3 regions of the Flexivirga lutea genome follow, and region 1 is predicted to be linked to each of the others. Evidence: predicted binding sites of a transcription regulator. Region 1 holds the regulator's gene; each other region holds the start of a gene.
The links. Region 1 encodes LexA, which represses DNA repair genes until DNA is damaged. Its sites were predicted from a motif close to TCGAACANNTGTTCGA; they were not measured.

Region 1 (10,431 bases):
TGGTCGCGCCGACGGACTGGGAGTAGGACTCCAACTCGTCGGTGACGTCCTCCTCCGAGGCGTCCTCCACGGCGGCGTAGGAGCCGGTCTCCAGCTGGCGGGCGCGTTCCTCGGCGGTGTGGATGCCCATGAACGACCGGGTCTCGAAGTCCAGGTGGTCCAGCGCCAGCCGGCGGAAGACGTAGTCCATGATCGACTGGGCCATCCGGACGTCCGGGTCATCGGTCATGCCGGCCGGGTCGAACCGCAGGTTGGTGAACTTCTCGACATACGTCTCGAGCGGAACGCCGTACTGCAGGCCGACCGAGATGGCGATCGAGAAGGCGTCCATCATCCCGGCCAGGGTCGAACCCTGCTTGCCGAGTTTCAGGAACAGCTCGCCGAGCTTGCCGTCCTCGTAGGTGCCGGCGGTGAGGTAGCCCTCGGCGCCCGCGACCGCGAACGAGGTCGTCTCGCTCTTGCGACGCTTGGGCAGCCGGCGACGGACCGGGCGGTATTCGACGACCTTCTCCGGCTCCGCCTCCGCGGCCTTGGCCGACTTCTTGCCGTCGGACAGCGGCTGACCGACCTTGCAGTTGTCGCGGTAGACCGCCAGCGCCTTCAGGCCGAGCTTCCAGCCCTCCAGGTGCACCTCGGCGATGTCCTCCACGGTGGCCGTCTCGGGCAGGTTGACGGTCTTGGAGATCGCGCCGGACAGGAACGGCTGGGTCGCGGCCATCATCCGCACGTGGCCCATCGGAGCGATGGCACGCTCACCCATCGCGCAGTCGAAGACCTCGTAGTGCTCGGGCTTGAGGCCGGGCGCGTCGATGACGTGACCGTGCTCGGCGATGTGCTCGACGATCGCTTCGATCTGCTCGGTCTGGTAACCCAGCTTCTTCAGCGCCCGCGGGATCGTCTGGTTGACGATCTGCATGGAGCCGCCGCCGACCAGCTTCTTGAACTTGACCAGCGAGAAGTCCGGCTCGATGCCCGTCGTGTCGCAGTCCATCATGAAGCCGATGGTGCCGGTCGGTGCGAGCACCGAGGCCTGGGCGTTGCGGTAGCCGTGCTGCGCACCCAGCTCGACGACGTCGGCCCACGCCTTGGTCGCATAACGGTGGACCTCCGAGTCCATCGCGTCGAGGGTGCGGACCGCGTCGTTGGCAGCCTGGTGCTTGCGCATGACCCGCTGGTGCGCCTCGGCGTTGCGCGCGTAGCCGTGGTAGGGACCGACAATCGCAGCGAGCTCGGCGGAGCGCTTGTACGACGCGCCGGTGAGCAGCGACGTGATCGCTGCCGCGAGCGACCGGCCGCCCTCGGAGTCGTACCCGTGGCCGGTGGCCATCAGCAGCGCGCCGAGGTTGGCGTAGCCGATGCCCAGCTGGCGGTAGTCACGCGTCGTCTGACCGATCGACTCGGTCGGGAAGTCGGCGAAGCAGATCGAGATGTCCATCGCGGTGATGACCAACTCGGCGACTGATCGGAAGGTGGCGGCGTCGAAGGTGTCGTCCTCACGCAGGAACTTCAGCAGGTTGAGGCTCGCCAGGTTGCAGGAGCTGTTGTCCAGCGACATGTATTCGGAGCACGGGTTGGACGCCGTGATGCGGCCGGTCTCCGGGTTGGTGTGCCAGGCGTTGATGGTGTCGTCGTACTGCAGGCCGGGGTCGGCGCACTCCCAGGCGGCCTTGTTGATCTTGTCGAAGAGGCTGCGGGCGTCGATCTCCTCGATGACCTCACCCGTATTGCGGGCGCGCAGCCCGAACGAGGTGCCCTCCTCGACCGCGCGCATGAACTCGTCGGTGACCCGGACCGAGTTGTTGGCGTTCTGGTATTGGACCGAGGTGATGTCCTTGCCGCCGAGATCCATGTCGAAGCCGGCGTCACGCAGCGCGCGGATCTTGTCCTCCTCGCGCGCCTTGGTCTCGACGAACTCCTCGATGTCGGGGTGGTCGACGTCCAGCACGACCATCTTGGCCGCGCGACGGGTGGCGCCGCCGGACTTGATGGTGCCTGCGGACGCGTCCGCACCGCGCATGAACGACACCGGCCCGGAGGCGGTGCCACCGGAGGACAGCAGCTCCTTGGAGGAGCGGATGCGGGAGAGGTTGAGGCCGGCACCGGAGCCGCCCTTGAAGATGAAGCCCTCTTCCTTGTACCAGTTGAGGATCGAGTCCATGGAGTCGTCGACCGAGAGGATGAAGCACGCTGACACCTGTTGCGGCGACTTGGTGCCCACGTTGAACCAGACCGGGGAGTTGAAGCTGAACACCTGGTGCAGCAGGGACCAGGTCAGCTCGTGCTCGAAGATCTCGGCGTCGTCGTCGGTCGCGAAGTAGCCGTGTTCCTTGCCGGCGCGCACATAGGTGAGCACGACCCGGTCGATGAGCTGCTTGAGGCTGCTCTCCCGCTGTGGCGTGCCGACCGCGCCACGGAAGTATTTGGTGGTGACGATGGTGGAGGCATTGAGCGACCAGCTGTCGGGGAACTCCACACCGCGCTGCTCGAAGATCGTCTCGCCGGTCTTCCAGTTCTGCTGGACGACATCGCGCCGCTCCCAGGTGACCTCGTCATAGGGGTGCACCCCGGGCGTGGTGAAGATGCGCTCGACGGTCAGGCCCTTGCGCGCGCCGCTGCCGCGTCGCGCCTTCGAGCCCGCGTCTGCCGTGTCGGTCATGTCCAACTTCCTTTCCCGCCCGAAGGCGGTCGACTGTGCTGCGGGATGTGTTGTTGCTGTGTGGTGAGTGGTGTTGCCGTGGTGCTGCGGACTGACGTGGAACGTGCCTCAGTCGCCGGCGGGTTCGCGGCCCGCGGCGTGATCTGGCTCCACGCCCGTCGCCGGACGTTCGGCACGCAGCAGCGCGATGGCGGCCTCGAAGTCCTCGAGGTCGTCGAAGGCCTGGTAGACCGAGGCGAAACGCAGATAGGCGACCTCGTCCAGGCTGCGCAGCGGGCCGAGGATCGCCAGACCCACGTCGTGCGCGTCGATCTCGGCCGCCCCCTGGGCGCGGATCGACTCCTCGACCTCCTGCGCGAGCAGCGCGAGTTGGTCCTCGCTGACCGGGCGGCCCTGGCATGCCTTGCGCACACCGACCAAAACCTTCTGGCGGCTGAACGGCTCGCTGGCACCCGAGCGCTTGACGACGGTGAGGCTCGCAGTCTCGGTCGTCGAGAAGCGCTTACCGCAGTCGGGACACTGCCGGCGACGCTTGATGCAGGTGCCGTCCTCGCTCGTGCGACTGTCGACGACGCGACTGTCGTCATGACGGCAGAACGGACAATGCACGGTCGACTCCTCTCCCGGGAACGCCGCCCACGATGCGCCGCCACGGACCCGCACCCTGTGGACGAAGCTGTGGGTGAACGGTGGACGATCTGGGGACAACGCGCTCTGGCATGTGGACTAGATGTGGACGAATCCCATCGGTGTAACTACTAGATATAGGGATCTTAGGCCGGTCCCACCACAAGTGCAAGAGCCGTCCGCCATGCCGCGAAACGCCCTGGTCAGGCGCCTGGAACCCGCGCGTCACGTCCCTCACCGGGGCGGCGCACGGACACCGCTGCAATCACTCAGCGCGGCAACCGCAGCTGCTGTCCGGCCACCACCTGCAGGCCGTTGAGGTCGTTGGCCAGGGCCACCTTGGTGACCGCGTCGGCGACCGGCATCGACGGGTAGGCGCGGTGCGCCACCTCGGACAGCGTCTCGCCGTCGTGGACGGTGACGGTGTGCGTCACCGGCGCGGAGGTGGTGGCCCAGGCGCGGGCCGCCGCTCCCCCGCCCACCAGCATGACCACAGCGACGAGCGCCACCAGCAACCGGCGACCGCGGGCCGTCAACCGCAGCCCGCTTGCGCCATCCGCCGCGTCGACACGGACGCCGACCCGCTCGCCACCGCCGCTGGCCGCCTGGCCGGTCGGAACCACCCGCAGGTGCCGACGACGCCCACGGCCCTCGGGGACCTCGGGGGGCTCGGGGGCTCGATCGGCCGGCGGGTCGACCATGACGTCCCACGGTGCCACTGCACTCATCTCTTCCTCCTGAAACCTCGGCGCGACCGGATGCGCACCGTCCCTGCGACGGACCTGGCCCGAACAAGCGTGCGATCGGACACCTGTCGGATGTATAGCACGGACGTTCGACATCGTCGAGACACGCGTCGTACAGATGTTTGGAAACTGTGTCCGAAACCCATACGCTGTTTTCACGAAGCCAAGGCAAGCACCGAGCACCGACAGCCGGCGCCGATCCAGCTCCACATCCAGCACCCACTCACCGCACGGACCACGGTCCGCACGGACGCTCGCCGGCCGCTTCGAGCGAACTGTTCGCCGAGGAGGAGATGACAGCGATGGCACAGGTGCACGAACTTCCCGATCGCGCCGGAGAGAGCCTGACCACCAGGCAGCGCAAGGTGCTGCAGGTGATCCGCAATTCCGTGGACCGGCGCGGCTACCCGCCGAGCCTGCGCGAGATCGGGGACGCGGTCGGCCTGACCAGTCCCAGCTCGGTGGCGCACCAATTGACGATGTTGGAGCGCAAGGGTTACCTGCGCCGCGACCCCAACCGCCCCCGAGCCATGGAGGTCATCGACCCGGACGGCACCGACACCCGCGGCTACCGCGGCGGCTCGAGCGTACGCAGCGCCGAGGAGTCGGGCGTCGACGAGACCGGGCTGGGCGACGCACGACCCGAGGCGTCATACATCCCCGTCGTGGGGCGGATCGCTGCGGGCGGTCCGATCCTCGCCGAGGAGGTCGTGGAAGACGTCTTCCCGCTGCCCAAGCAGATCGTGGGCGAAGGTGACCTCTTCCTGTTGAAGGTCGTCGGCGACTCGATGGTCGATGCGGCGATCTGCGACGGCGACTGGGTCGTGGTGCGCCAGCAGCCCACGGCGACCAACGGCGACATCGTGGCGGCGATGCTCGACAACGAGGCGACGGTCAAGACGTTCAAGCGCACCCGGGGCAAGGTGTGGCTGATGCCGCACAACGACGCCTACGACCCGATCGACGGTGACGATGCGACGATCCTGGGCAAGGTCACCGCGGTCCTGCGCCGGGTCTAGACCACCCCACCACGTTTCTCCCCCGCTGCGTTCCTCCGCATACGTCGCGGCGGCCCCCGATCTTCGTGTGAGGCGTGGATCGGAACAGCTCAGCCGGTCAGCGCGGCGGCGAGCGCCGTCAACGTCTCACCCAGCGGTGCATCGACGCGCACCGACACCTCCTCGTCGGTCGCGCGCGTCCAGCCATGGGTGACCACGGCGACCGGGATGCGCTCCCGGACGGCGCGGCGGATGAATCGATAGCCCGACATCACGGCCAGGGACGAGCCGAGCACCAGGACCGCACGTGCCGCGTGGACCTGCGCGAAGCAACGCTCCACCAGAGGCTTGGGCACGGATTCGCCGAACATCACCACGTCGGGTTTCAGCAGGTCCGAACCGCAGACGACGCAATGCACCAGTCGGAATCCGCCGATCAGTGACTCGGCGATCGCCACGTCCCCATCGGGTCGCAACGGACCGTCCGCCGACCGGTCGAAGTCGGGGTTGGCCAACTGCAGCCAGGCGTCGACCGTCGAGCGTTCGTAGCGTTCGCCGCAGTGCACGCAGACCACGTGCGTCAGGCTGCCGTGCAACTCGACCACGTTCCGGGCACCGGCCGCCTGGTGCAGTCCGTCCACGTTCTGGGTGATCACCGGACCGACCAATCCGGCGTGTTGCAGCGCGGCCACGGCACGATGGCCGTCGTTGGGCTCGGCCGCCGCGAAACGCGGCCAGCCGACATACGAACGGGCCCAGTAACGCCGCCGCGCGGCGGGGCTGGCGAGCAGTTCCTGAGCCGTCATCGGCTGGAAACGGCGCTTGCCGTCAGCGCCCCGGTAATCGGGGATCCCCGAGTCGGTGGACAGCCCCGCGCCGGTCAGCGCCAGCACCCCACCGCCGGCGACCAACTCGGCCAGGGCTGTCAGGTCGGTTGTCAGATCGCGGGCCACCACAACGGCAAAGCTCTCACATCGGTTCAACTACCCGCGATCGCGGCACTCGTGGCAGCGGTGGTGGCAGCGATCAGGGCAGCGTTCGTGGCCGCCTGTGCACTCTTGATCGCCGCCGCCGCCGCGCCCGCGGTCCAGTCCTGCTCGCCCACCGCCTTGGCACGTCTGGTCAGCTCCCGCCCTGAGACGCCGAACTGCCGGGCGTCATACACCTTGGTCACCGCGTCGGCGGCGCCGAGGAGTGCGACCGTGGACCCGGTGTGCAGATCCGGCCGGGCGGTGCCGGCGAGGACGCGTCCGGCGGCGTCCAGCAGGGTCGCGCGAGCAGCCAGGTCGACGACCGGATGCTTCTCGGGGCGCAGGAACCCTCCCGGCTGGTGCCGGACCGCGCCGTCGGCGACCAGCCGGTGGTAGACGCGGTCGGCCATCCCCTTGGCCAGCGCGGGCAGTGCGCGTTCCGGTTTCTTGCCCGCCTTCTGCACGAACACGGCCAGCGCGTGATCGAGCAGGGGGTCGCCCCCGGGCCGGCCATCGATGACCACGAGCCGGCCGCCCTGCACCGCAACCCGCTCGTATGCCGCCAGCTCGCACAGCACCGCCCCGGAGAGTGCCAGATCGAGTGGAGCGTGTCCGGTCAGCCGGCCACCCTCGGGGCTGGTCGCCATGAGCAGAAGTTCCGCACAGATCAGCATTCACCGACAGTACGTCGCACACGCTCGCCACAGATCCATCCGCGGACGGACAAACTCCGTCGCAAGGATTAGCAATCACGGAAAATTCGTCCCTGTGGATAACCCGCTGTTATCCTCGTGATCATGATCGATGCGGCGGGACTCAGGGTCATCAAGGCCATCAGCGACCACGGCAGCTTCACCGCCGCGGCCGCCTCGCTGGGCTATTCACAGCCGGCCATCTCGCAGATGGTCCGTCGCCTCGAGGACCGCACCGGCACCGTCCTGGTCGAGCGGCTGGGTCGCAGTGTGCGGCTCACCGAGGCGGGCCAGGTGCTGGCGCGGCACGCCAGCCCGGTGCTGGCAGCACTGGATGCTGCCGAGTCGGAGGTGGCGGCGATCGCGGGCCTGCGGGCGGGCCGCGTGCGGTTGATGGCCTTTCCCTCCTCCTCCTCGACGCTGGTGCCGCGAGCGCTGGCGCTGGTCAAGCAACGGTTCCCCGACGTGCAGGTGAGTTTCACCGAGGCCGAGCCGCCCGAATCCCTGGCCGCGCTCCGCTCCGGGGAGTGCGACGTGGCGGTGGCGTTCGCCTATGAGGGCACCGACCTGGCACGCGGCGAGGAGGACATCGACTCCTTCGTCACCCGCAAACTGCTCGACGACGAGGTGCGGCTCGCGCTGCCGCTGGACCACCCGAAGGCGAAGTCCCGGAAGGTCAAGCTCGCCGACCTGGCGAGTGAGCCCTGGATCGCCGGCTGCCCGCGCTGTCGTGGCCACCTGTTGTCATTGGCCGAGCGGGCCGGATTCAATCCCGACGTCGCGTTCGAGACCGAGGACTACGTCGCCGTGCTCGGGCTGGTCTCCGAGGGCCTCGGGGTCGCGCTGGTGCCGGACCTGATCCGCCGCTCCGCCGGCAATCCGGGTGTCGTCACGGTGCCGATGGATCCGGCGTCACGCCGGGCGGTGTATGCCGTCACCACGCCGGACCTGCAACGCGTGCCTGCGGTGTCGGCCACCCTGGACGCCCTGTGCGAGGCAGCGCGGTCCAAGAACGTCTGCTCCTGAGCACCGGGTGGCTCGTCAGGGCCGGGCGACCAGCGGCACACCGTCGCGCGCGACGATCGCCACGTCCCCGCCCCGGTCCGTGCGCTCGACCGTCGAGCCGCTGTCGCGCAACAGGTCGAGCGTGCGCGGCGCAGGATGGCCGTAGTCGTTGTGTGCTCCCACACTGATCACCGCGATGGGCGCGCGCACCGCGCGCTCGAGGTCGGCGTCCTGGTTGGCCGATCCATGGTGTGGGACCTTGAACACGTCGATCGGCGGCGCCGCCGGCAGCCGGCGCAACTGCGCCAGGATGAGGGCGGCGGCCTCCCGCTCGATGTCACCGGTCATCAGCAGGCGCAGACCTCGCGTGCGCACGTCGAGCACGATGCTGGCGTTGTTCTGCACCGAACCAGCGCGGATCACGCGGGTCGGGCCGAGAACGAGCGCGTGGACGGCGCCGATGTCCAACACGTCGCCGGTGGCCAGTGACTGCACCGCCAGCTGATGCTGCGCGGCCACCGCACGCACCAGTGGCTCCTCGCTCGCCTCCTCATCACCGCCGGAGGGCGCCAACGAGGAGACCGGCGTGGCGTAGAGCGCGTGCACCGAACGCCCGTCGAAGACGGCCGACAGCCCGCCGACATGGTCGGCGTGGAAGTGGGTGAGGACGACCGCGTCGATGACACGGACCTGCAGCCGGTCCAGGCACTGATCCATCGCGGCCGGTTCGGGGCCGGTGTCCACGACCACCGCATGCCCTGGGCCGGCGGCCAGCACCCCGCCGTCGCCCTGCCCGACATCGCACGCGACGTAGACCCAGCCCGGGGGCGGCCAACCGTTGATCGGCGTCGGCGCCCACGCCGCTGCTGCCAGGACGGCTCCGGCGCCGGCCAGATAGGGCCGCACCCACAGCGTGCGCAACAGCCACGTGCCGGTGCAGAGCGCCACGAGCGTCAGCGCCGCCAGCAACACCGCACCGCCGGCGCCGCCCAGCCACGGCACCGTGCCGAGCGGCACGCGGGCACAGCTGTGCGCGATCCAGGCGATGCCCTGCGTCGGCGCAGCGGCCAGCCAGGCCGGAAGACGGGCCAGCTCGACGCTGACCGGTGCGACCAGCACGGTGAGCACGCCGCACATCGTCGCCGGTGCCACCAACGGTGCAGCCAACACATTGGCCGGTATGCCGATCAAGCTCACCGACCCCTGCAGCAGCACGATCACCGGTGCGCACATCGCCTGGGCGGCCATCGGTATGGCGATCGCCTCCGCCAACGGCGACAACGGCCGCGGCAGGAACCGCCCGATCCGGTCCGCCCACGGCCGAGCGAAGAAGAGCAGCCCGGCCGTCGCCAGCGTCGACAGCGCGAAGCCGTAGGACGCGGCGAGCCATGGATCGATCACCAACAGCAGCAGCACCGCGGCCGCGAGCACCGGAGCACCCGCCGCGCGGCGGGACAGCGACATACCGACCAGGCCGACGACGCCCATCACAGCCGCCCGGATCACCGAGGGCTCGGGTCGGCAGAGCAGCACGAACATCCCCAATGCCAGCGCCGCCACCACCAACCGCCATCGGCCGCGGATGCGCAGCCACCCGGCGACCCACATGGTCGCCAGCAACACCATGGTCACGTTGGACCCGGACACGGCATTGAGGTGCGTCATCCCGGTGGCGCGCATGTCGTCGTTCAGCTCGGCCGGCAGCCGGGAGGTGTCCCCCATCACCAGCGCGGGCACGAGTCCGCGCGGGTCGGTGGGCAGCCCGTCGGTGGCGGCGCGGGTGTCACCGCGCAGCGCTTCGACGGCACGGAAGAGCGGACCGGCGTCGCCGATCACCTGTGGCGGTCCTCGTGCGGCGAGCACTGCCGCCACGTCCTCGCCGCGGTCCGCCGGTGCCAGACGTCCCCGGACGGCGACCCGCTCGTGCCAATGCACCCCTAGCCAGCGTTCGTCACCGAGCACCAGGACCGGTGTGTGCGGAGTGCTGCGCAGCCCGCGGCCGATGACCTGGCGGACCGAGAGCTTGGTGATCACCAGGCTCTGGTGACCGCGCAGGCCGGCGCCGACGGGACGCGGATCGGAGGTGACGACCGCCTCGACGCGGACGGTGGCGCGCTGTGCGGCGAGCTGATCGACGGTGCCGGCCTGCCGGGTCAGCAGGTGACCGGCGGTGGACCCGCCGACGAGGGCCACCGCCACACCGGCGAGGGCCACGGTGTCCAGCACCCGGCCCCTCCGGTCGATGTGCTCCACGCCGGGCGTGGAAACAGCGACGATCCTCGTGATGCCGGTCGTGCGGCCGGCGGCCCGCCGGCCACTGCGGACCAACAGCGACACGGCCAGTAGGGCACCGGCGAGCGCGAGACCGATGCAGGCGGGCGCAGGCAGCCGCAGCGCGACGAGGGTCACCGGCCAGCCGACGGCGGCAGCGGTGAACAATCGCAGGTCGAGTGCGTGACCGGCGCCGGCCGGGCGCTCCGGCGGGCGGCGCAACCGCTCCACCAGGTCCGTCAGCACGAACACCGCCTCAGCCGACGGTGACCAGGGGACGCAGCTGGGCCAGTGTCTTGTCGCCGATGCCGCTGACCTCGCCGAGCTCGTCGACGGTGCTGAAGCGGCCGTTCTCGGTGCGCCACTGCAGGATGCGCTGCGCTGTCACCGGCCCCACGCCGGGAAGGTCCTCGAGCGCCGCCTCGTCGGCGGTGTTGAGGTCCACCGGTGCCCCTGGCCCGGCAG
Region 2 (10,431 bases), on a different contig from region 1:
CCCGCAGAACATCGACGAGCTGCTCGACTCGCTCGCGCAGCGCGCCGCCGCCGCTCAGCGGATGCTCAACTCGATGACGCCCGAGCAACGCCAAGAGCTCATGGAGCTGTCGCAGCAGGCGTTCGGTTCGCCGGAGCTGATGCAGCAGCTGGCGCAGCTGGACGGCAACCTGCAGGCGCTGCGGCCGGGGGAGGACTGGTCCGGTTCGGAACAGTTCGGCGGCGAGCAGGGGATGGGCCTCGGCGACGGCACCGGCGTCATACAGGATCTGGCGCAGTTGGACGACCTGTCCGAGCAGTTGTCGCAGCAGTATGCCGGCGCCCAGATGGACGACCTGGATCTGGACGCGCTCGCCAGGCAGCTGGGCGACGCGGCGGCGGCCGACGCCCGCACCCTTGCCGCACTGGAGCACGCGCTGCGCGAACGCGGTTATCTGACAAAGGATTCCACCGGCGAGCTGAAGCTGTCGCCACGCGCGATGCGTGAACTCGGCCGCACCCTGCTCAAGGACGTGGCGACCCGGCTCAGCGGCCGGTCCGGCTCACGGGACGCGCGCCGAGCGGGTATGGCGGGGGAGCCGACCGGCGCCGCCCGGGAGTGGCAGTTCGGTGACACCGAGCCCTGGGACGTGACCCGGACGCTGACCAATGCCGCGTTGCGCAGGGCCGGTGGCGACGACACCCGAATGCTGACCATCGCCGACGTGGAGGTGCAGGAGACCGAGGCCCGGACCCAGGCCGCGGTCGCCCTGCTGGTCGACACGTCCTTCTCGATGGCCATGGACGGGCGCTGGGTGCCGATGAAGCGCACCGCACTCGCCCTGCACCACCTGATCCAGACCCGCTTCCGCGGTGATTCGTTGCAGCTCATCGGTTTCGGGCGGCACGCCCGGTCGATGGACATCGACACCCTCACCGCGCTGTCGGCCGAATGGGACAAGGGCACCAACCTGCATCACGCACTGATGCTGGCCAACCAGCACTTCCGGCGACACCCGAACGCCCAGCCGGTCCTGCTCATCGTCACCGACGGCGAGCCGACGGCGCACCTCGAACCGGACGGCGAGGCGTGGTTCAGCTATCCGCCGCACCCGCTGACGATCGCCTACAGCGTGCGCGAGCTCGACACCGCGGTGCGGCTCGGCGCGCAGACGACGATCTTCCGGCTCGGCGAGGACCCCGGCCTCGCCCAGTTCGTCGACCAACTCGCCCGACGCGCCGACGGCCGGGTCGTCGCACCCGAACTCGACGAGCTGGGTGCAGCGGTGGTCGGCGGCTACCTGGGCGGACGCGGCGGTCGGCCCACGTACGGCGCCTTCGGCGACTGGGGTCTGCGCGGCGGCTGGGTCGGCTGATTCGCCGGCCGCGCCCAGCCGGCACACCGCTGCCTCCGGGTTGCGAATCAGGTTCTCATCAGCCTTCATTCGATGCATTGACGCGCTCATATCGGCGGGTGTCTATTGCATAGGCCGGCCGATCGGCCAGCGCTCGATCTCCTCCACGCATCGGTGAGGTGTCTTGATGAAACAACCCACGTCGCGCACCACAATTGTCGTGATCGCAACAGCAGGAACTCTGGCGGCAGGCATGGGCCTCGCCTCCGCCGGCGCCGCCACGGCAGCGTCCGGGCCCCGGCATCAGCTGCAAGCCCGACCGACCTGGCTGGGCAAGGCGCACGCCAAGGGGGCGCTGCCCAGCGGGCAGACCCTGAGTTTCAGCATGCTGCTCGGCATGCGCAACCAGTCGGGAGCGGACGCCATGGTCCGCGCCCTCAGCGACCCGTCCAGCCCCAAGTACGGAAAATGGTTGAGCCTCAAGCAGTTCGACGCGGCATACGGCCCCCGCGAGGCCGACATCACCGCCGTGACCTCCTGGGCCAGGTCGCACGGCCTGCACGTCTCCTCGGTGGCGCCGAGCGGCATGCTCGTCAACGTCACCGGGTCGACCAGCACGGTCAACCGCGTCTTCGCGACGAAGATGGAGTCCTACTCGTTCCAGGGCGTGACTGTCCGCTCCAACACCACGGCGTTGACCCTGCCGAGCAGCACGTCCGCGACCGTGCTGTCGGCAGTGAAGGGTGTTGTCGGCCTGGACACCGGTGCCACGGTCAAGAAGCCCGCCGACACGTTGCCCGGCCCGCCACCGGGCGGCCGCTACGGTGTCCAGCCGTGCTCGTCCTACTACGGCCAGAAGACCGCGGCCGACCAGCCATCGGCATACGGCAAGAAGTGGCCCTACGCCGTCTGCGGCTACACCCCCAAGCAGCTGGAGAGCGCCTACGGCGTCGACCAGCAGCTCAAGCACGGCTACTCGGGCAAGGGCCAGACGGTCGTCATCACCGACGCGTTCGCGGCGCCGACGATCGCGGCGGACCTGCGCAAATACAACGCGAAATACGGCCTGCCGCAGTTCAAGAAGGGCCAGTTCAGCCAGCAGACCCCCGGGCCGGACGGGTACGACCTGGTGAGCGAGTGCGGCGGCAACGGCTGGTACGGCGAGGAGACCCTCGATGTCGAGGCGGTGCACTCGATGGCGCCGGGCGCCAAGATCGTCTATGCCGGCGCCCCGGACTGTGCCTCCGGGCTGGACAACACCTGGGCCGCGGCGATCGACAACCACACCGGCGACATCATCACCAACTCGTGGGGCGACGGCGTCGACACCGTCGCCGACCTGGGGCAGTCCTACATCGACTTCTATCAGCAGTACTCCACCGAGGCGGCACTGCGCGGGATCACGGTGAACTTCTCCACCGGCGACGACGGCGACCAAACCTCCGGCGGCACCGACCTGGGCGCCAAGAGCCTGAGTTTCCCCTCGGACCTGCCCTACGTGACCGGCGTCGGCGGCACCAGCCTCGATGTCGACAGGTTGGGTGCCTGGACCGGTGAATGGGGCTGGCAGAACGCCTATGCGCAACTGTCACCGGACGGAACCTCCTGGGTGTCACCTCCCGGGAAGTACTCGTCCGGCGGTGGCGGCGGCACCAGCCAGCTGTTCGCGCAGCCGTGGTACCAGAAGGGCATCGTCCCCACCGCGGTGGCCGACTACTACGGCAGCACACCGATGCGGGCGACACCGGACATCTCGACCGTCGGCGACCCGAACACCGGCCTGGTGGTCGGCGAAACGCAACAGTTCCCGGACGGAACCTATTGGGACACCTACCGGATCGGCGGCACCAGCCTGTCCTCGCCGGTGATGGCGGGCATCGTCGCAGTGGCCGGTTCCCGGGCTCATCGGACACTGGGGTTCGTCAACCCGCTGTACTACTCGCTGCTGGACAGCCGGGCACTGCACGACCTGAAGGCACCGACGCAGCCGCTGTCACAGGTCCGCACCGACTACGTCAACGGGCTGGACCGATCCGGCGGTCTGCACTTCGAGTTGCAGCGCATCGACGTGCAGAGCTCGACGCTGCACGACACCCGCGGCTGGGACAGCGAGACGGGCGTCGGTTCGCCGGCCGCCGCGTTCTTCCGGATGGCAGCACGCCGGTAGAGGTCGGCCGTTCGGAGGTGGCAGCGCGTCACACGCGCGCTGCCGCCTCCGCCTCGGCGTCGGACGCGATCTGTTCGGCGGTGGCGTCCGGCACGTGGCGCAACGTGCCGGGCCACCAGATCTTCGGGCCGATGTCGAGGGTCAACGCGGTGACCAGCACTGCGCGCACCACGATGGTGTCCAGCAGGACACCGAGGGCCACGGCGAAGCCGATCTCGGCGAACGCGACCAGCGGCAGGGTTCCGAGGACCGCGAACGTCGAGGCGAGCACGAGACCGGCCGAGGTGATCACCCCGCCGGTCGCCGACAGGCCGACGATCGCGCCGCGTCGGGTGCCGTGCTGACGCGCCTCCTCACGGACGCGGGTCATCAGGAAGATGTTGTAGTCGATCCCCAGCGCGACGAGGAAGACGAAGACGAACAACGGCAGTGACGGGTCGGTGCCGGCGAACCCGAAGACGAAATGGAACACCAGCGACGACAGGCCGAGCGCCGCGCCGAACGACAGGATCACCGTCAGGATCAGCAGCACCGGAGCGACGAGCGCCCGCAACAGCACCGCCAGAACGGCCAACACCACCAGCAGTGTCAGCGGGATGATCACCCTGCTGTCGTGATCGGTGGCGTGCTGCACGTCATACGTCGTGGCGGTGTTGCCGCCGACGAGCGGGTCCGCGCCGGGTATGCCGTGCACGATGCCCCTGACCCGCGCGATCTGATCGAACGCCTCGGCGCTGTACGGATCGCCGGAGATGGAGGTCTGCAGCAGGGTGCGGTCGCCCCGGACGATCGGCTTCGCCGCCGGTGCGAAGCCCGCGGCCGACAATCGCTGCGTCACCACGTCCGATCGGGCAGAGTCGACCAGCACATAGGCCGGGTCGGACGCGTTGGACCGGTAGTGACTCTGCAGGATCTTGCTGGCGGTCACCGAGTCCGGGTTGCCGGTGAAGCTCTGGGTCGTCGACAGGCTGTGCGAGTGGAGCTGGGTCAGTCCGGCGGTGCACAGCAGCAGGACGCCGACGGTCACCAGCCACACGGTGCGCGGTCGCGGACGGATGAACCCGCCGACCTTGGACCACAGACCGCTCTGCGTCGGCTCCGCGCTCCCGTAGGTGGGACGTCGTGGCCAGAACACCCATCGGCCGACGGTCACCAGCAGCGCCGGCAGGAGCGTCAGCATCGCGAGCAGCGCGAAGACGATGCCGAGCGCCGCGACCGGTCCGAGACCCTTCGTCGAGTTCATCTGCGCGGCGAGCAGGCACAGCATGCCGAGGATGACGGTGCTGCCACTGGCCAAGATGGCCGGCCCCGACCGATGGAGCGCGAATGCCATTGCCTCATGCCGGTCCTCGTGTCGGCGCAGCTCCTCGCGATAGCGCGCCACGAGCAACAGGGCGTAGTCGGTGCCGGCCCCGATGACCAGCACGGTGAGGATCCCGTAGCTCTGGCCGTTGACGGTCAGCCCGGTGTGGTCGACCAGCAGGTAGATGAACGCCTGTGCGGCCGTGAGCGGCACGCCGGCGCTGAGGATCGGCAGCACCCACAGCACCGGGCTCCGGTAGGTCAGCAGCAGGATCAGGATGACGACGCCGAGCGTGCCGAACAGCAGCGTGCCGTCGATGCCCGAGAAGGCGTCGGCCTGGTCGGCGCCGAAACCGACCGGTCCGCCGAGATGCACGCCCATGCCGTGTGCCCCCTCAGTTGCGGTGGCACGGATCTGGTCGGCCGTCTTGGGCAGGTCGTTCCAGCCGGACTTCGGGTCGATGTGCAACGGGATCAGCGTTTGCAGCGTCGTCCCGTCCTCGGACGGGATCGGACCGACGACCGGGCCGGCCACGTGCGGTGTGTTCTTGTATGCCGCGGCGTCGGCGGCCGCCTTCGCGCGGTCGGCCGCGGTCAGTCCACCGTCCCGGTGATAGACGACGATGGCCGGGATGCTGTTGCGGTCCACGAAGGCGCCCAACTGGTCGTAGGCCTTGGTGGACTCGGCACTGGCCGGTAGCCATGACGAGGTCTGGTTGTCCTGCGCGCCGGACAGTTTGCCGGCCAGCGGGCCGAGCGCGACGAGCGCAACGACCCAGATGACGAGGACTGCGTATTTGCTGCGGCGGCCGCACACCAGTGCCGCGAATCGACGATCCATCCGATGACCCCTCCGTCAGATGTGGATGCGCGGCAGATGCTTAGCTTTCCTCACTGTCGCGATATATCGTGATTTTACGCGATGACGCCCATGACGTGCAGGCATTTCTTTGTGGGACGCTTGCGGCGTGAAGTCACTCATCGGCGTGCTCGCCGTGCAAGGCGATGTCCGCGAGCATGCTCGTTCTCTCGAATCCGTCGGAGCCGCAACGCGATTGGTTCGCCGGCCGGAGGAGCTGGAGGGCCTCGACGGGATCGTGCTCCCCGGCGGGGAGTCGACCACGATGGACAAACTGCTGCGCGCCTTCGAGCTGCGGGACCCGCTGCGGGAGCGGTTGACGGCGGGCCTGCCGGCATACGGCTCGTGCGCCGGGATGATCCTGCTGGCCGACCGCGTGCTGGACGCGACGGCCGGCCAGCAGACGCTCGGCGGCCTGGATGTCACGGTGCGGCGCAACGCCTTCGGGCGGCAGGTCGACTCGTTCGAGGAGGACCTCGAGATGCCGCAGATCGTGGGGGAGTCGGCGCCGCCGGTGCGGGCGGTGTTCATCCGGGCTCCCTGGGTGGAGGCGGTCGGCCCCCAGGTGCAGGTGCTCGGCACCGTGACGACCGGCCCGGCGGCCGGGCGGATCGTCGCCGTGCGCCAGGGCAATGTGCTCGCGACGTCGTTCCACCCGGAGGTCACCGGCGACCACCGGATCCACGAATACTTCCTGCGTATGGCGCACCAGCGGCGCGGCGATAACATTGCCGGTCGAGACACCAGCACGTTCTAGCCAGAAGAGGGATGTATGTCAGGTCACTCCAAGTGGGCGACAACCAAGCACAAAAAGGCTGCGATCGATGCCAAGCGCGGCAAACTGTTCGCCAAGCTGATCAAGAACATCGAGGTTGCGGCGCGCTCCGGTGGCGGTGACCCGGCAGGCAATCCGACGCTCTTCGACGCCATCCAGAAGGCCAAGAAGTCCAGCGTCCCCAACGACAACATCGATCGCGCGGTCAAGCGCGGCTCCGGCGCCGAGGCCGGTGGCGCCGACTACCTGGCGCTGACCTACGAGGGCTACGCGCCCGGTGGTGTCGCCCTGCTCATCGAGTGCCTGACCGACAACAAGAACCGCGCCGTGGCCGAGGTGCGCACCGCGCTGTCGAAGAACGGCGGCTCGATGGGCGAGTCCGGCTCGGTCGCGTTCCTCTTCAACCGCAAGGGCGTCGTGATCGTCCCCAAGAAGCAGCCGGAGGGCGAGGCCACCGAGGACGGGCTGCTCGAGGTGGTGCTCGACTCGGGTGCCGAAGAGGTCAACGACCTGGGCGAGTCCTTCGAGATCGTCTCGGAGGCCACCGATCTGGTCGCCGTCCGCGAGTCGCTGCAGGGCGCCGGCATCGACTACGACTCGGCCGACTCCTCCTTCCTGCCGACCACCGAGGTGCCGCTGGACAAGGACGGCGCCAAGAAGATGTTCCGCATCATCGAGGCGCTGGAGGACAGCGACGATGTGCAGAACGTCTACGCCAACGGCGACGTCTCGGACGAGGTGCTCGCGGAGCTCGAGGCCGAGGACTGATCCCGTCGGTTCGCCGACGCGCCGCCGCAGCCTTCGCCGGTATGCCGCTGCCGCCGCCTAAGCTGACACGGACCGAACATATGTCGGACCCCGTATGTCGTGAAGGAGCTGCCCTGCTGTGCGAGTGCTCGGAGTCGACCCCGGCCTGACCCGGTGCGGTCTCGGCGTGGTCGAAGGAGGCATCGGGCAGCCGGTGCGGATGGTCGCCGTCGGTGTCGTGCGCACGCCGGTCACCGACGACCCGGCCGAACGCCTGCTGAGCCTGCAGACCGAGATCGACGAGTGGATGGAACGCCACACACCCGACTCGGTCGCGGTCGAGCGGGTCTTCGCCAAGGCCAACATCAAGGGCATCATGGGCACCGCGCAGGCGTCCGCCATACCGATGCTGGCCGCCGCGCGGCGTGGCCTGCCGCTGGCGCTGCACACCCCCAGTGAGGTCAAGGCGGCCGTCACCGGCAACGGCCGTGCCGACAAGGCACAGGTCACCTCGATGGTCACCCGCATCCTGCGGCTCGAGGTCGCGCCGAAGCCGGCCGACGCGGCGGACGCCCTGGCCATCGCCATCTGTCATGTATGGCGCGGCGGCGCCCAGGACCGCATCGCGGCGGCCGTCGCCCAGCAACGCGCCGTCGCAGGTGTACGTCGATGATCGCCACACTGCGCGGGACCGTCCTGCAGGTCGGGCTCGACCAGGTCGTCGTCGAGGTCGGCGGCGTCGGACTGTTGACCCACACCACGCCCGGCACCGCTGCCGCGCTGCGGACCGGGGGAGAGGCGACGCTGTCCACGACGCTGGTGGTCCGGGAGGATGCACTGACGCTCTACGGGTTCGGCACCGCGGATGAGCGGGATCTCTTCGAGCTGGTGCAGACGGTCAGCGGCGTCGGTCCGCGGATCGCGCTGGCGATGCTGGCCGTCGCCAGCCCGGACCAGATCCGGGCGGCCATCGCCGGCGGTGACGTCGCCGCGCTGGTGAAGACGCCCGGCATCGGCAAGAAGGGGGCCGAACGCATCGTCCTGGAGCTCAAGGACAAGGTCGGCCCGCTGCTCGCCGGCGACACGACCGACACGCGCCCCGCACCGGTCGGTGGCGGGCACGACCAGGTCAGCGAGGCGCTCATCGGGCTCGGCTGGTCCGCCAAACAGGCCGATGACGCCGTCGCGAAGGCCACCGCGGCCGACCCGGCACTCACCGAGGTGTCCGCGCTGCTGCGGGCGGCGCTGCGCGAGCTGGGACGATGACGGGCGTGGAGGACGAGACAGAGCCGAACCCCGACGGCTCCTACGATGCGACGTCCCGCATCGTCGACCCGGGCGGGGACGAGGAGGAGCGCCGGCTCGAGGTCGCGCTACGCCCCAAACGGCTGGCCGACTTCCCCGGTCAGCCGCGGGTGCGCGACCAGCTCGGCCTCGTGCTCGAGGCCGCGCGCCGCCGCCAACGGCCACCGGACCATGTGCTGCTGTCCGGACCGCCCGGCCTCGGCAAGACGTCGCTGGCGATGATCATCGCCGCCGAGCTGGAGCAACCGATCCGGATCACCAGCGGGCCCGCCATCCAGCACGCGGGCGATCTGGCCGCGATCCTGTCCTCGCTCGCCGAGGGCGAAGTCCTCTTCCTCGACGAGATCCACCGGATGGCCCGGCCGGCCGAGGAGATGCTCTATCTGGCGATGGAGGACTTCCGCGTCGACGTGGTCGTCGGCAAGGGACCGGGCGCCACCGCCATACCCCTGGAGCTGCCGCCGTTCACCGTCGTCGGGGCCACCACGCGAGCCGGCCTGCTGCCGGCGCCACTGCGCGACCGGTTCGGTTTCACCGGGCACCTGGACTTCTACGCGACCGAGGACCTGGCCGCGATCCTGACGCGCAACGCCCGCCTCCTGGGCATCGACTCCACCGCCCAGGGCATCGACGAGATCGCCGGACGGTCGCGCGGCACACCACGCATCGCCAACCGGCTGCTGCGCCGGGTCCGCGACTACGCGCAGGTGCACGGCAAGGACGTCGTCGACCTCACGGCGGCGCGGGCGGCCCTGTCCCTCTTCGACGTCGACCAGAGCGGTCTGGACCGGCTGGACCGTGCCGTCCTGGAGGCACTGTGCCGCCGGTTCGGCGGCGGTCCGGTCGGCCTGTCGACCCTCGCGGTCGCCGTCGGGGAGGAGCCGGACACGGTCGAGACCGTCGCCGAGCCCTACCTCGTCCGGGAGGGCTACCTGGTGCGCACACCGCGCGGCCGGGCGGCCGCCCAGCTCGCCTGGGACCATCTCGGTCTCACCGCGCCACCCACGGCGATCGCAGGCGCCATACCCTTGCCACTGGACGAGGACGGCGGCGGTCGATTCAGCGACTGAGCCCGACACGCTCGGAACCCGGACGCCCGTCGATGACGTTGCTCACTTAGACTCACCCGTCGGCCGCTGATGCTGCCCGACACCCACCAATCCAAGGACTGACTTTTCGATGTATGCACTGGAGCAGACATGGGCTCTCTGATCATTCTGCTGCCCTTGCTGTTGCTGGCCTATCTGTTCTGGACGCAGCGCAAGCGCCAGCAGCAGATGCGTTCGGCCCAGGACTCGATCCAGGTGGGGCAGGAGATCAGCACCACGTCCGGGCTGCTCGGCACGCTGGTCGCGCTCGACGACGAGGAGGGCACCATCGAGGTGTCACCCGGCGTGCAGCTGCGGTTCGTGCGCCGGGCGATCGTCCCGCGCAGCCAGGTCGGCGCGCCCGCGCCGGCGGAGACCGCGGACGCCGAGTCGACACAGATCGAGCCGACGCCGGCCGAGTCCACGCCGGCCGAGTCCACGCCGGCCGACGTCGCGGAGCCGGGCCATGTCGACCTGGGCAAGCGTGAGGGCGTCCGGCAGGACGACCACACCCCCGAGACGAAGGCCGAATAGGTGGCCAGCCGAGCCCGTCGATCCACCACCGGCAAACCGCGGCAGATCCTGACGATCCTGTTGCTGCTGATCGTCGCGCTGTACGCCGGCATCGCCGGCACCGCAGCCTGGGCGTCGCCCAAGGGCAAATGGGTGCCGCTGCTCGGCCTCGACCTCGAGGGCGGCCGGCAGATCACCCTGCAACCGCTGGTCGGCAAGGGCCAGCAGGTCAACGCCGGGCAGGTCCAGCAGGCCGTCGACATCATCCGCAACCGCGTCAACGGCAACGGGGTGTCGGAGGCCGAGGTCTCCACCCTCAACAACTCGCTGATCGTCGTGTCG
Region 3 (10,431 bases), 410 kb from region 1:
TTCGGTCGCTCCGAGACGCTGCTGCAATTCGCCTGGGTCATCGGCGGCATCATCGCCGTCGTCATACCGACCAACGCGTCGCTGGGCATGGTCGTCGCCGCGGTCGTGCTGGTCGGCTGGGCCACCGTCGTGCTGATCTGGAACAGCGGGCGCTCGCTGCCGGTGCCCGGCCGGGTGCGCGCCGCAGCACCGCACCTGCCGGGACACCGCGCGGCGCCGCCGGAGCAGCATGATGAGGCCGAGACGCCCCGCGACGAGGCCGAGACGATCAGCGTGCGACGCAGCGACGTGGCGCGGCACCGGCCACCCGAAGCGGGCCGGAAGCCGACACCGCGGGATCGACCCGGCGGCTGGCGCTAGCCGGCCGGACCCGGTGCGCGCTCAGTCGCGCCCGGGACGACGCCCGAACATGATGTCGTCCCAGCTGGGCACGCTCGGCCGGCCCTTGCGCGCCGTGGTCGGCCGGTCCGGTATGACGGAGTCCGGCTCGGCGTCCTGCGGTTCGTCCACGGGTGCGGTGTCCACCGGGTCGGTCTCGACCGGCCGGCTCTCCGCGTCGCCGGTGTCGGTGCCCGGTGCTGTCTCGGCCGGTTCGCTGCCGTCGTCCGCGGCGTGTTCGTCGGCGGCGTGTTCGTCGGCGGCGTGTTCGTCGGCGGCGTGTTCGTCCTCGGCCGCCACATCCGTCGCCTGCTGCTGCGACTCGGCAGGCTCGTCCAGATCGGCGAAGAGATCGGCGGTGCCGGTGACCGGGTCGTGCCCCAGCCGCTCCACCGAGGGCTTGGCCGCGGCCGGTGCGCTGGTGTCCTGGGTTCCGGCGGCGCCTTCCGCGGCGGCGAGGTCCTCCGGGCGCGGGTGTGAGCCGACCGGCGGTGCCTCGCCGGAGGTGTCCAGGTGCTCGCGCGGCGCCGCGTCCTCGGGGAAGTCGTGCGGTGCGGCCGACCGGCCCTTGCGGCGCCGGTTCTTGGACCGCTCGCGCATGGCGGCCACCAGGTCGACGGGGCCGTCGCCGGGCTCGGCCTGCTGGGCGCCCCCCGTCGAGCCACCATTTGACCCGCCACCCTTCGGCTGGCCGGCCGGCGCGGAGCCGGCCGTGGCGCCCGTCGTGGCAGCAGTTCCACCCGCCGACTGCTGCGGCACCGCGGTGGCGGAGGTCCGGCCGCCGCGCACCCGGCGGACCGACGTCTTCGTGCCGGCGTTGAGACCGCCTTCGGCCTCCACGTCGTAGACCGATGACTCGCGGCCGACGCCGACGGACAACGGACCGGGTGAGCCCTCGTCCTCGCCGAGCCAGCGTGCCTCGTCGTCGGTGGGCTCCAGGGTGCGGCTGCGCACGTCGAAGTGCCAGGTGGCGCGGCGCTGCCGGCCTCCGGCGGGGAAGCTGACCAACACGGTCCAGTCGCCGTCACGTCCGCGCCAGGAGTCCCAGACGACGTCGTCCGCCTCGACACCGCGGCCGTCCAGTCGGTGTTCGACGCGGTCGCCGAAGGTGGTGTCGGCGCGGCCAGCGGATCCGCCGCTCACCGCGAGCTGTCGGGCCAGGCCGGCCACGTGGTCGCGCTCGGCGCGGATCGGGCCCTCGTAGCGGCGGACCTTGTCCACCGTCCATGCCGCGCGTTCGGCGACGTCGGTCACCGAGACGCCGGCGCGCAGCAAGGCCTGCACGTCGCGCGGGCGCAGCTCTTCAGGCACCGGCACCACGTCGACGTCCGCCGAGGGCGCCGGCGCCGCACGACGCAAGGACGCACGCAGGGCGTCGTCGATCGGCACCGTGAAGCGGTCGTCACCGTCCTCGGTGAGAAGCAGGTGTTCGCCGTCGTCATGGACGCCGATCAGTCGCAGCTCCCGCATGTGCGTATCTCCCAGGTACCCGTGGTGCGCCGAGTCCAGCTCGGATCCGTCCGCCGCTGCAGTCTCGCTGCAATCAGCCGCAGCCAACCATGCCACGACGCGCGGTGTGGACCCGGCAGGGCGCGCCGGACGACGGCCAGTGGCCACCTCGTGACGGGCTCATGCCGAGCGTCCGGCGGGCGTCGTAGGCTGGCGTTTGTCGGCCGTCCCGCGCCGGCCCCATTCGCACCTCGCAGGAGCCACAAGATGTCCTCGCCGATCGCGGAGCCCCCCGAGCCGTCCGCGCGACCCGACCGTCCGGAGGCGCCCGCCACCGAACCAGCCAGTCAGCCGACCACCGAGCCGACCACCGAGCGGGCCTTCGACCCCGTGGCTTCGCCCGAGGGCGAGTCCCTGGCCCTCGAGCCGTATGACGCCGTGCTGGTGCTCTCCTTCGGCGGTCCCGAGGGTGAGGAGGAGGTGATGCCGTTCCTGCGCCGGGTCACCGGCGGCCGCGGCATCCCGGACGAGCGGCTCGCCGAGGTCGCCGAGCACTACTACGCCCGCGGCGGGCGCAGCCCGATCAACGACCAGACGCGTGCCCTGCAGCAGGCGATCCGGGCCGAGCTGCGTCGGCGCGGCTACTCGACGCCCGTGCTGGTCGGCAACCGCAACAGCGAGCCGTTCCTGGTCGACGTGCTGCGTGGGGCGCAGGACTCCGGAGCAGAGCGGGTGCTGGTGGTCACGACCAGCGCCTATTCGTCATACAGCTCGTGCCGGCAGTACCGCGAGGACATCGCCGGGGCGCTCGAGCAACTGGCGAATGAGGGCCGCACTTTGCAGGTCGACAAGATCCGGCAGTACGCCACGCATCCCAGCTTCGCCAGGGTCAACGCGCGGCTCGTGACCGACGCCGTCCGCGCCAGCGGCCAGCCGGACGACGACAAGCTGCGGGTCGTGTTCGTCACCCATTCGATCCCGACGGCCATGGACGACACCTCCGGCCCCGGCGACGGCGAGGGCAACCTCTACGAGCACCAACACGACGAGATCGCCCACGTCATCCTCGATGAGGCCGGCATCACCCTCGATCGCAACCTCAGTGGCGCGCTGGTCTATTGCTCACGCTCGGGCCGCCCGGAGCAACCGTGGCTGGAGCCTGACGTCAACGACCACCTGCGGCAACTGGCCGGCAGCGGCATCACCGACGTGGTGGTCGCCCCGATCGGCTTCGTCTCCGACCACATGGAGGTCGTGCACGACCTGGACACCGAAGCCGCCGAGACGGCCGACGAGGTCGGGCTGCGGATGACACGGGTGCCGACGGTCGGCACCGATGCCGAGTTCGTCATGGGCCTGGTGGACCTGGTCGAGGAGCGCGCGGCCGAGGCGCGAGGGGAGCGGGTGGAAGCGATCGCCTGGCCCGGCGAGGCGATGCCGTCGATCTGCGCACCCGGTTGCTGCCCCAACCTGCGCGTGGCCAAACCGGCCGCCTGCGGGAGGGACTGATCCGCGATGACCGCAACGACACCGGAGCTGTCGGCCGACGAGATCGCCGACCTGGAGACCATCGCGTGCACCCTCGCCCGGGAAGCCGGCGACCTCATCGTCGAGGAGCGACCGGACGATCTCGGCGTGGCGGCGACCAAGAGCACCCAGACCGACGTCGTGACCGTCATGGACAAGCGCAGCGAGGAACTGCTGCGCACCCGGCTTGCGACGGCCCGCCCCGGCGACGGGCTGCTGGGCGAGGAGGGCGCCGCACAGCCGTCGCGGACCGGCATCAGCTGGGTCGTCGACCCCATCGACGGCACCGTCAACTACCTCTACCAGCTGCCGGCGTATGCCGTCTCCGTCGCCGCCTGCGTCGGCGACGTGCACACCCCCGGTGCGTGGCGGCCGGTGGCCGGTGCCGTCCTCAATCCCGTGACGGACGAGCTCTTCCACGCGGCCCTCGGCGCCGGTTCGTTCCTGGACCACCGCGGCAGGTCGACCCCCCTGCAGGTGAGCGCCCAGGCCGACCTGGCGCTCAGCCTGCTGGCGACAGGCTTCGGCTACGACGTCGACAAGCGCACGCGGCAGGCAGCTCTGGTGGCCGAACTCGTGCCGCAGGTCCGCGACATCCGGCGAGCCGGCAGCGCGGCGCTCGACCTCTGCTCGGTCGCCGCGGGGCGGCTGGACGGCTATTACGAAGCCGGTCTGCACCCCTGGGACCTGGCGGCCGGGTGGTTGATCGTGACCGAGGCCGGAGGCCTCGTGCAGGGTCCGGCGGGTCGTGCTCCGACCCACGAGCTGGTGGTCGCGGGAGGCGCTGACTTCGTCACACAGCTGTCTCCGATGGTCGACCGCTGAGCGGCTGCGGAACAAACATCGGACCCCGCCTGTTGGGCGGCTGGTCGGATGAGGCAAAATCCCCGGCGGTCCGGGCACAAAACGCGGCTGTTCAGCGTTATTGCGCGCAAGGACACCGAAATTTCCGCCCACGCGTGCGGGCTGGGCGACGAGGAGACGGGAAAAACACGCAATGGCAACAGATTACGACGCTCCACGCAAGACCGACGACGACATCGACAACGACTCGATCGAGGAGTTGAAGGCACGTCGCAACGACAAGAGCACCGCGAATGTCGACGTCGACGAGACGGAGCAGGCCGAAGGCTTCGAACTTCCCGGGGCGGATCTGTCGGGCGAAGAGCTCTCGGTCCAGGTCATCCCACGACAGAACGACGAGTTCACCTGCTCCAAGTGCTTCCTGGTGCATCACCGCAGTCAGTTGGCCAAGGAGGTCGGCGGACTGCCGGTCTGCACGGAGTGCGCGGCCTGACACATGCGGCAGTCGACGGCAGGGACGACTCGAGCCACGAGTCGGCCCTGCCGCCATACGCTCCGGACCGTCGATTCGCGTCGGCGGTCCGTCTGGGGCGACACTGGGAAAGATGACCACGGTCGCTCCGGCGACCGCTGACGTCTTCCCAGCACGATCTCTTCACCACCGACCTCATTCATCCGACAGCAACCACCACAAAGGGGCGCGAGCGCAGTGGCACTCTTCCGGCGCAAGGCCAAGGACACGCAGGCCGACCCGGCCGACGTCGCGACCGACGCCGAGCAGGACATCGACGCCGAGCAGGACGCCGAGCAGGACGCCGAGCACGGTGTCGATGCGGACGTCGAGGAGGCGACCGTCCCCGCTGACGCCGAGGCCGATGCGGCCGACGCGGCCGACCCCGACGCGGCCGGCGATCACGAGGACACGCGCACCCGACTGCCTCGTCCGCACGACCTCGACCGGTCCCACGGTCCGTTCGACCGTTCCGAAATCAAGGAGCTCGACGGACACCTCGACTTCGGTGCCGTTGCGATCGTCCCGGTGGCCGGCATGGAGCTGCGGCTGGACGTCGACGACGCCGGGCAGGAGATCACCGGCATCACCGCTGTGGTCGACGGCGCGGCGTGCCAGTTGCAGGCGTTCGCCGCTCCCAAGAGCCGCGGCGTGTGGGACGACATTCGCGACGAGATCGCCGACAATCTGCTCGCCGGTGGTGGCACGGCCGAGGAGAAGCTCGGCCCGCTCGGGATCGAGCTGCACACCCGGATGCCCACGCAGGGGCCGGACGGCCGCACCACCTACGCGCCCGCCCGTTTCGTGGGCGTGGACGGCCCCCGCTGGTTCCTGCGGGCCGTGCTGTCCGGCAACGCCGCGATCGACGAGGCCGCCGGTGACCAGCTGGTCGAGTTCCTGCGCCGGACCGTGGTGACGCGCGGCAGCGAGCCGCGTGCGCCGCGCGAGATGCTGCCGCTGCAGATCCCGCAGGACGTGCAGGAGCAGGCCGAGGCCGCGGCAGCACAGGACCCCGACGCCACGCCGGATCAGACCGGTGACCGGTCCGACACCGCCGACGACTTCAAGCCGTTCGAACGCGGCCCGGAGATCACCGAGGTCCGTTGAGATGAGCTGGAAGACCTCGTGGGGCAAGGTCGCGGATCGGCTGACCAAGTCGGACGACTCGCTGGAGAACGACGACCTGCAGGAGAGCACCCGCAGGCTGGGCGCCACCCCGATCTGTGACGCCGCCGACCGGTCCATCGCATGTTGTTGCGGCACCGTCCGCAGCGTCAGCCTCCGCCCGCGTGCTGACTCGGTGCCTGCCATGGTCGTCGACCTGGACGACGGCAGCCGCACCATGAACCTGGTCTGGCTCGGCCGGCGCAGGATCGCCGGCATCGAGCCGGGCACCTACCTGAAGGTCACCGGCCGGGTGACCTACCTCAAGGGCACCCCCACGATCTTCAACCCCTCCTACGAGATCAAGCCCGGCGCGAACTGATCACCGGCGGGGTGAGGTCAGCTCGTCGGTTGCGACGCTCGTGCGGCGTCTCACCACGGTCACCCTGCAGCGGGCCGGCACGATCCGCCCCGGCGATCCATGCTGAGCGCGGGGCGAAGACAGTCCACCGAAACGTGTCCACACCAATCGGCAACGCGCTGACATTCAGCCCATGGCAAGGTCTCGCCATACTCACCGAAAGCCGCTGCAGGACTGGAATATTGGGGACTTTTGCGCTGCCTGACCCTTGCGCAAGACATCGAACAAACGTATGATAAAGCATGGGAGCAAATCGGGAGGCCGCGTCGGATGGTCCCCGGTTCGGCGGGTTTCCGGACCCGGTGGATCTGTCGGCGTATGCCGTGCCGGATGCCGGTGGGGTCTTGGCAGGAGTGCCGCCGTGGGTCCGGGCGTGGGAGCAGCGGCGGGGCACGGCAGTGGTTAACCGATCGGGCAGCGTTCTTGGAGCCGGCCGAGGCGAGCCGGTTGACGGTGGCCGCGGAGTCCATCAACCGGCCGGAGAATGCGACCTTGCGGGCAGTGTTCGTGGCCGGCCAGTTGAGCGTCTCGATGCTGGTGACGGTGCTGGCCGAGGTGCCCAAGGCGATGGTCGCCCTGCCGGACGCCCGGCGGGAGCAGGTGCTCGGTTACTACCTGCAGCTGACCCGGGCGGGCAGCACCCGGGCCGATCTGCGTGGCTTGACCAAGCGGATCATCGCCGAGTTCGGGGACGAGCAGCTGCCGGACGCGGAGGAGAGGGCGCAACGCGCGGAGTCACTGTCCTGGCGTGAGCTGCCCAGCGGGTTGAGGGAGATGATCGCAGTCCTGTCACCCGCGCACGCCGCGCAGATGTTTGAGGCGATCACCGCGTTGTCCGCTCCCCGGCCGGGCAAGGACCCGCGGACCGGTGCCGCCCTCCGCGATGAGCGCACCCCGGGCAAACGCCGAGCCGATGCGCTGATGGAGTTGCTCGGGGCGGCCGCACGGTGCGCCGACCCGGAAGCGATGCGGTCCACCGCGAAGGTGATCGTGACGATGGGTCTGGACAACCTGCTGCGTCGACTCGGCAGACAGGGCTTCGGTGTGACCGCGACCGGACAGGTGCTCGACGCCGCCACCGCGCGGCAGCTGGCCTGTGCCGCAGACATCATCCCGGTGGTTCTCGGTGGCAATGGTCAGCCACTGGATGTCGGTCGGGAAGTGCGGCTGTTCACCGGAGCGGTGCGCACGGCGATCATTGTGCGGGACAAGCACTGCACGTTCCCTGGCTGCGACCGGCCGCCGGGGTGGTGTGAGGCACACCACATCATTCCCTGGTGGGCCGGCGGCCCCACCGCCGTCGGTAACGGGACCCTGTTGTGCACGCGGCATCACGGCGTGGTCCACGCCAAGGGATACCTCGCGGTCGTCACCGCCGACGGCGTGGCCTGGGACCTGACCCCCGGCCGGATGAGCAATCTGGCACCGGCGGACCGCCCTGCCGCATGAGCGGTGCCAGGCGCGTCTTGAACGGGTGCCGGATGGCCACGTCATAGGAGGACAGTCGTACATCAGGCGGTTCACCTTCGGGGGCTTTGGCGGACGGGGCCAGCGTCGTGCGGCGTCGGCTATCGAGACACGGCTGAAGCTCGAAAGGGGCCATCTCGCAGGGTCAATTGAGCATCTGAGGCGGTCGCCTGGCCTTTCGCGACCTCCGTTGTCCTTTGACCGCGGACTGTTACGTTCCAGCGGCTCCGAGCAGTTCTGTCCGCGTCAGCGGGAGGTGACGGTGGGTGTTTTGACCAATGCCGGCCAGTCTTTCGGAGTGGTGCCTTCCCGGATGTACACGCCATGTGCGTTGGGGTCGATGACCGCAATGGCGACCGTGGGATCGACTCCGCGAACTCTGTGTATGGCGACTCGATGAATCGGCTTCTCGTCGCAGCCGACGGTGTTGCCGGTCCCCAGCACGTCAAAATCAGTCGGTGCTTCGGGGTTCACCAGGTTGTGTGACCGGAAAGTGTTGCCGTTGAACGTGATCCGGGTACCGCAATCGCCATCGGCGGAGCTCTGCGGCTGCGCGCCGCAACTGGAGACAGCCGCGATCGACAGCAAGGCGAGCACTAGACCCCTTCCGACACCAGGCATCGCCCTCATGCGTTTCAGTATCGCTGTGGGAGCATTCGCGCGGTTGAACGTCACCGAATCGAAATCAGCGGATGGGGAGCAGTTCGCAGCGGTCGACGGTCCACATCAGCTCGCGCGCCCCAGCATCGTCGTTCTCGATGAGCCGATCGATTTCCCGCACGCCCGGGTGGTGACGCGGTGCGCCCGCCCTCAGGCGCGGTGCGCAGCGACGTTGATCACGTGCCCATCAGGGCTTCGGACGAAGAACCGGCGAATGCCCCACGGTTCATCGGTCAGCGGGTGCACGATCTCGTAGCCGCGTCGCTGTGCCGCGTGGTACGCCGCATCGACGTCGTCGACCTTGATGGTCATGACGGAGTCCTCCGGCGCAGTTGCGTCGTGGGTCACGACCTGGACGCATGCGCCCGAGTCCGGAGAGCTGAATCGGGCCACCCAGCCCTGGTTCATGGTCTCCTCTTCCAGGCCGAGGAAACGGAAGAACTCTCTCGCCCGCTCAACATCGCCGGTGTGCAGGTTGGTGATCGCTTCGGTCGCTTTCATCAGCAGAAGGTCATTCACCCGCGGGGGAGTGCGTGCGGATCTGGTCCGCCGGGCGACCGGTGAGTACGGCGCCCAGTGACTGCTCGGCCTCCGGGGTCGCCAGCAGCAGCAGCTCGTCCAGTGCCTCGATCGTGTCGTACTGATCCGGCGCCATCGGCATCTCATCGCGGATGATGCCGACCAGCACGCAGTCCGGCGGCAGCTCCAACTGACCGACCGCGCGTCCGACGTTCGGGCTGTCCGAGGGGACCGTAATCTCCACCATGGTGGCCTTGCCCTGCTGGAACTGGAACAGCCGGACCAGGTCGCCGACACTGACGGCCTCCTCGACCAACGCCGTCATCAACCGCGGTGTCGACACCGCGACGTCCACACCCCACGCCTCGTCGAACATCCACTCGTTCTTCGGATTGTTCACCCGAGCCACCGTGCGGCCGATACCGAACTCCGTCTTGGACAGCAGCGACACGACGAGATTGACCTTGTCGTCACCGGTCGCGCAGACGACGACCTCGCAGGTCTCCACGTTGGCCTCGCGCAACGTCGAGATCTCGCAGGCGTCGGCGAGCAGCCAGGACGCCTCGGGGACCGAGCTCGAGCGGTCCTCGTCGGCATACTTGTCGATGATCAGCACCTGATGATGGCGCAGGATCAACTCGCGGGCGATCGAGCGCCCCACGCTCCCGGCTCCGACGACAACAACGCGCATCTGACGAATCTCCTTGAAAATGCAGCTGTCTCGCGGGTCAGTCGACCGGCTTGGCGGATTTGAGCACGTTTTCGACCTCGTGCACACGTGCGCTGGGCAGGCACAGGTGCAGCAGATCGCCCTCCTGGAAGACCGAGTCGTTGTCGGGCACCATCCCGTCGCCGAGCCGGGTCAGGTAGGCGACGCGCGCGCCGGTCGCCTCCTCGATGTGTCGCAGCGGCGTGCCGACCCAGGACGAGTCCGGCGGCACCTCGGCGATCATCACCTTGCCGCTGGCGTCGGTGTGCACCGGCAGTGCACCCATCGGCAGGATCTTGCGCACGATCTGGTCACTGGTCCACCGCACGGTCGCAACTGTCGGTATGCCGAGCCGCTCGTAGACCTCGGCGCGACCCGGGTCGTAGATGCGGGCCACGACGTGCTGCACGCCGAAGGTCTCACGGGCGACGCGGGCAGCGAGAATGTTGGAGTTGTCGCCGCTGCTCACGGCGGCGAACGCGTCGGCACCCTTGATGCCGGAACGCAACAACGTCTCCCGGTCGAAGCCGATGCCCGACACCCGGCGGCCCTCGAAACTCGGGCCGAGCCGGCGGAAGGCTGCCTCGTCGCGGTCGATGACCGCGACCTCGTGCCCGTGTTTCTCCAGGCTCAGCGCCAATGTGGCTCCCACCCGGCCGCAGCCCATGATCACGAAGTACACGCACTGAACGCTACCGGAGCGGTGGTGCGACGACGTCGGCACGGGCCCTAGACTCACGCGTTGTGTCTGGGACCGGTCGCGCGCTGAAGCGCATCGTGGTGGGTCGCGCCATGCGCAGCGACAAACTGGGTGAAACCCTGTTGCCCAAGAAGCTCGCGCTGCCGATCTTCGCCAGCGACGCGCTTTCGTCGGTCGCCTAC

Region 2: a site for LexA is predicted at 7,277-7,292, ahead of ruvC (crossover junction endodeoxyribonuclease RuvC). Genes of this name have one in related genera too.
Region 3: a site for LexA is predicted at 6,415-6,430, ahead of ACYVBN_RS05550 (HNH endonuclease signature motif containing protein). Genes of this name have one in related genera too.

What each region holds. Positions count from the first base shown of each region.
Region 1 covers NZ_BAAGZB010000001.1:767,305-777,735, reverse strand. The annotation lists gene ACYVBN_RS03725 (vitamin B12-dependent ribonucleotide reductase) at 1-2,656, opposite strand, end outside; gene nrdR (transcriptional regulator NrdR) at 2,765-3,265, opposite strand; gene ACYVBN_RS03715 (hypothetical protein) at 3,553-4,011, opposite strand; gene lexA (transcriptional repressor LexA) at 4,332-5,048, shown strand; gene ACYVBN_RS03705 (SIR2 family protein) at 5,138-5,983, opposite strand; gene ACYVBN_RS03700 (GOLPH3/VPS74 family protein) at 6,007-6,672, opposite strand; gene ACYVBN_RS03695 (LysR family transcriptional regulator) at 6,796-7,716, shown strand; gene ACYVBN_RS03690 (ComEC/Rec2 family competence protein) at 7,732-10,218, opposite strand; gene ACYVBN_RS03685 (helix-hairpin-helix domain-containing protein) at 10,223-10,431, opposite strand, start outside.
Region 2 covers NZ_BAAGZB010000004.1:201,478-211,908, reverse strand. The annotation lists gene ACYVBN_RS15780 (hypothetical protein) at 1-1,354, shown strand, start outside; gene ACYVBN_RS15775 (S53 family peptidase) at 1,521-3,500, shown strand; gene ACYVBN_RS15770 (MMPL family transporter) at 3,529-5,643, opposite strand; gene pdxT (pyridoxal 5'-phosphate synthase glutaminase subunit PdxT) at 5,771-6,418, shown strand; gene ACYVBN_RS15760 (YebC/PmpR family DNA-binding transcriptional regulator) at 6,434-7,204, shown strand; gene ruvC (crossover junction endodeoxyribonuclease RuvC) at 7,323-7,856, shown strand; gene ruvA (Holliday junction branch migration protein RuvA) at 7,853-8,449, shown strand; gene ruvB (Holliday junction branch migration DNA helicase RuvB) at 8,446-9,558, shown strand; gene yajC (preprotein translocase subunit YajC) at 9,688-10,110, shown strand; gene secD (preprotein translocase subunit SecD) at 10,111-10,431, shown strand, end outside.
Region 3 covers NZ_BAAGZB010000001.1:1,181,308-1,191,738, forward strand. The annotation lists gene ACYVBN_RS05515 (MFS transporter) at 1-360, shown strand, start outside; gene sepH (septation protein SepH) at 382-1,848, opposite strand; gene ACYVBN_RS05525 (ferrochelatase) at 2,095-3,336, shown strand; gene ACYVBN_RS05530 (inositol monophosphatase family protein) at 3,343-4,179, shown strand; gene ACYVBN_RS05535 (DUF4193 domain-containing protein) at 4,352-4,651, shown strand; gene ACYVBN_RS05540 (DUF3710 domain-containing protein) at 4,868-5,776, shown strand; gene ACYVBN_RS05545 (OB-fold nucleic acid binding domain-containing protein) at 5,778-6,155, shown strand; gene ACYVBN_RS05550 (HNH endonuclease signature motif containing protein) at 6,525-7,643, shown strand; gene ACYVBN_RS05555 (DUF6281 family protein) at 7,908-8,258, opposite strand; gene ACYVBN_RS05560 (VOC family protein) at 8,472-8,822, opposite strand; gene ACYVBN_RS05565 (potassium channel family protein) at 8,833-9,552, opposite strand; gene ACYVBN_RS05570 (potassium channel family protein) at 9,569-10,231, opposite strand; gene ACYVBN_RS05575 (APC family permease) at 10,294-10,431, shown strand, end outside.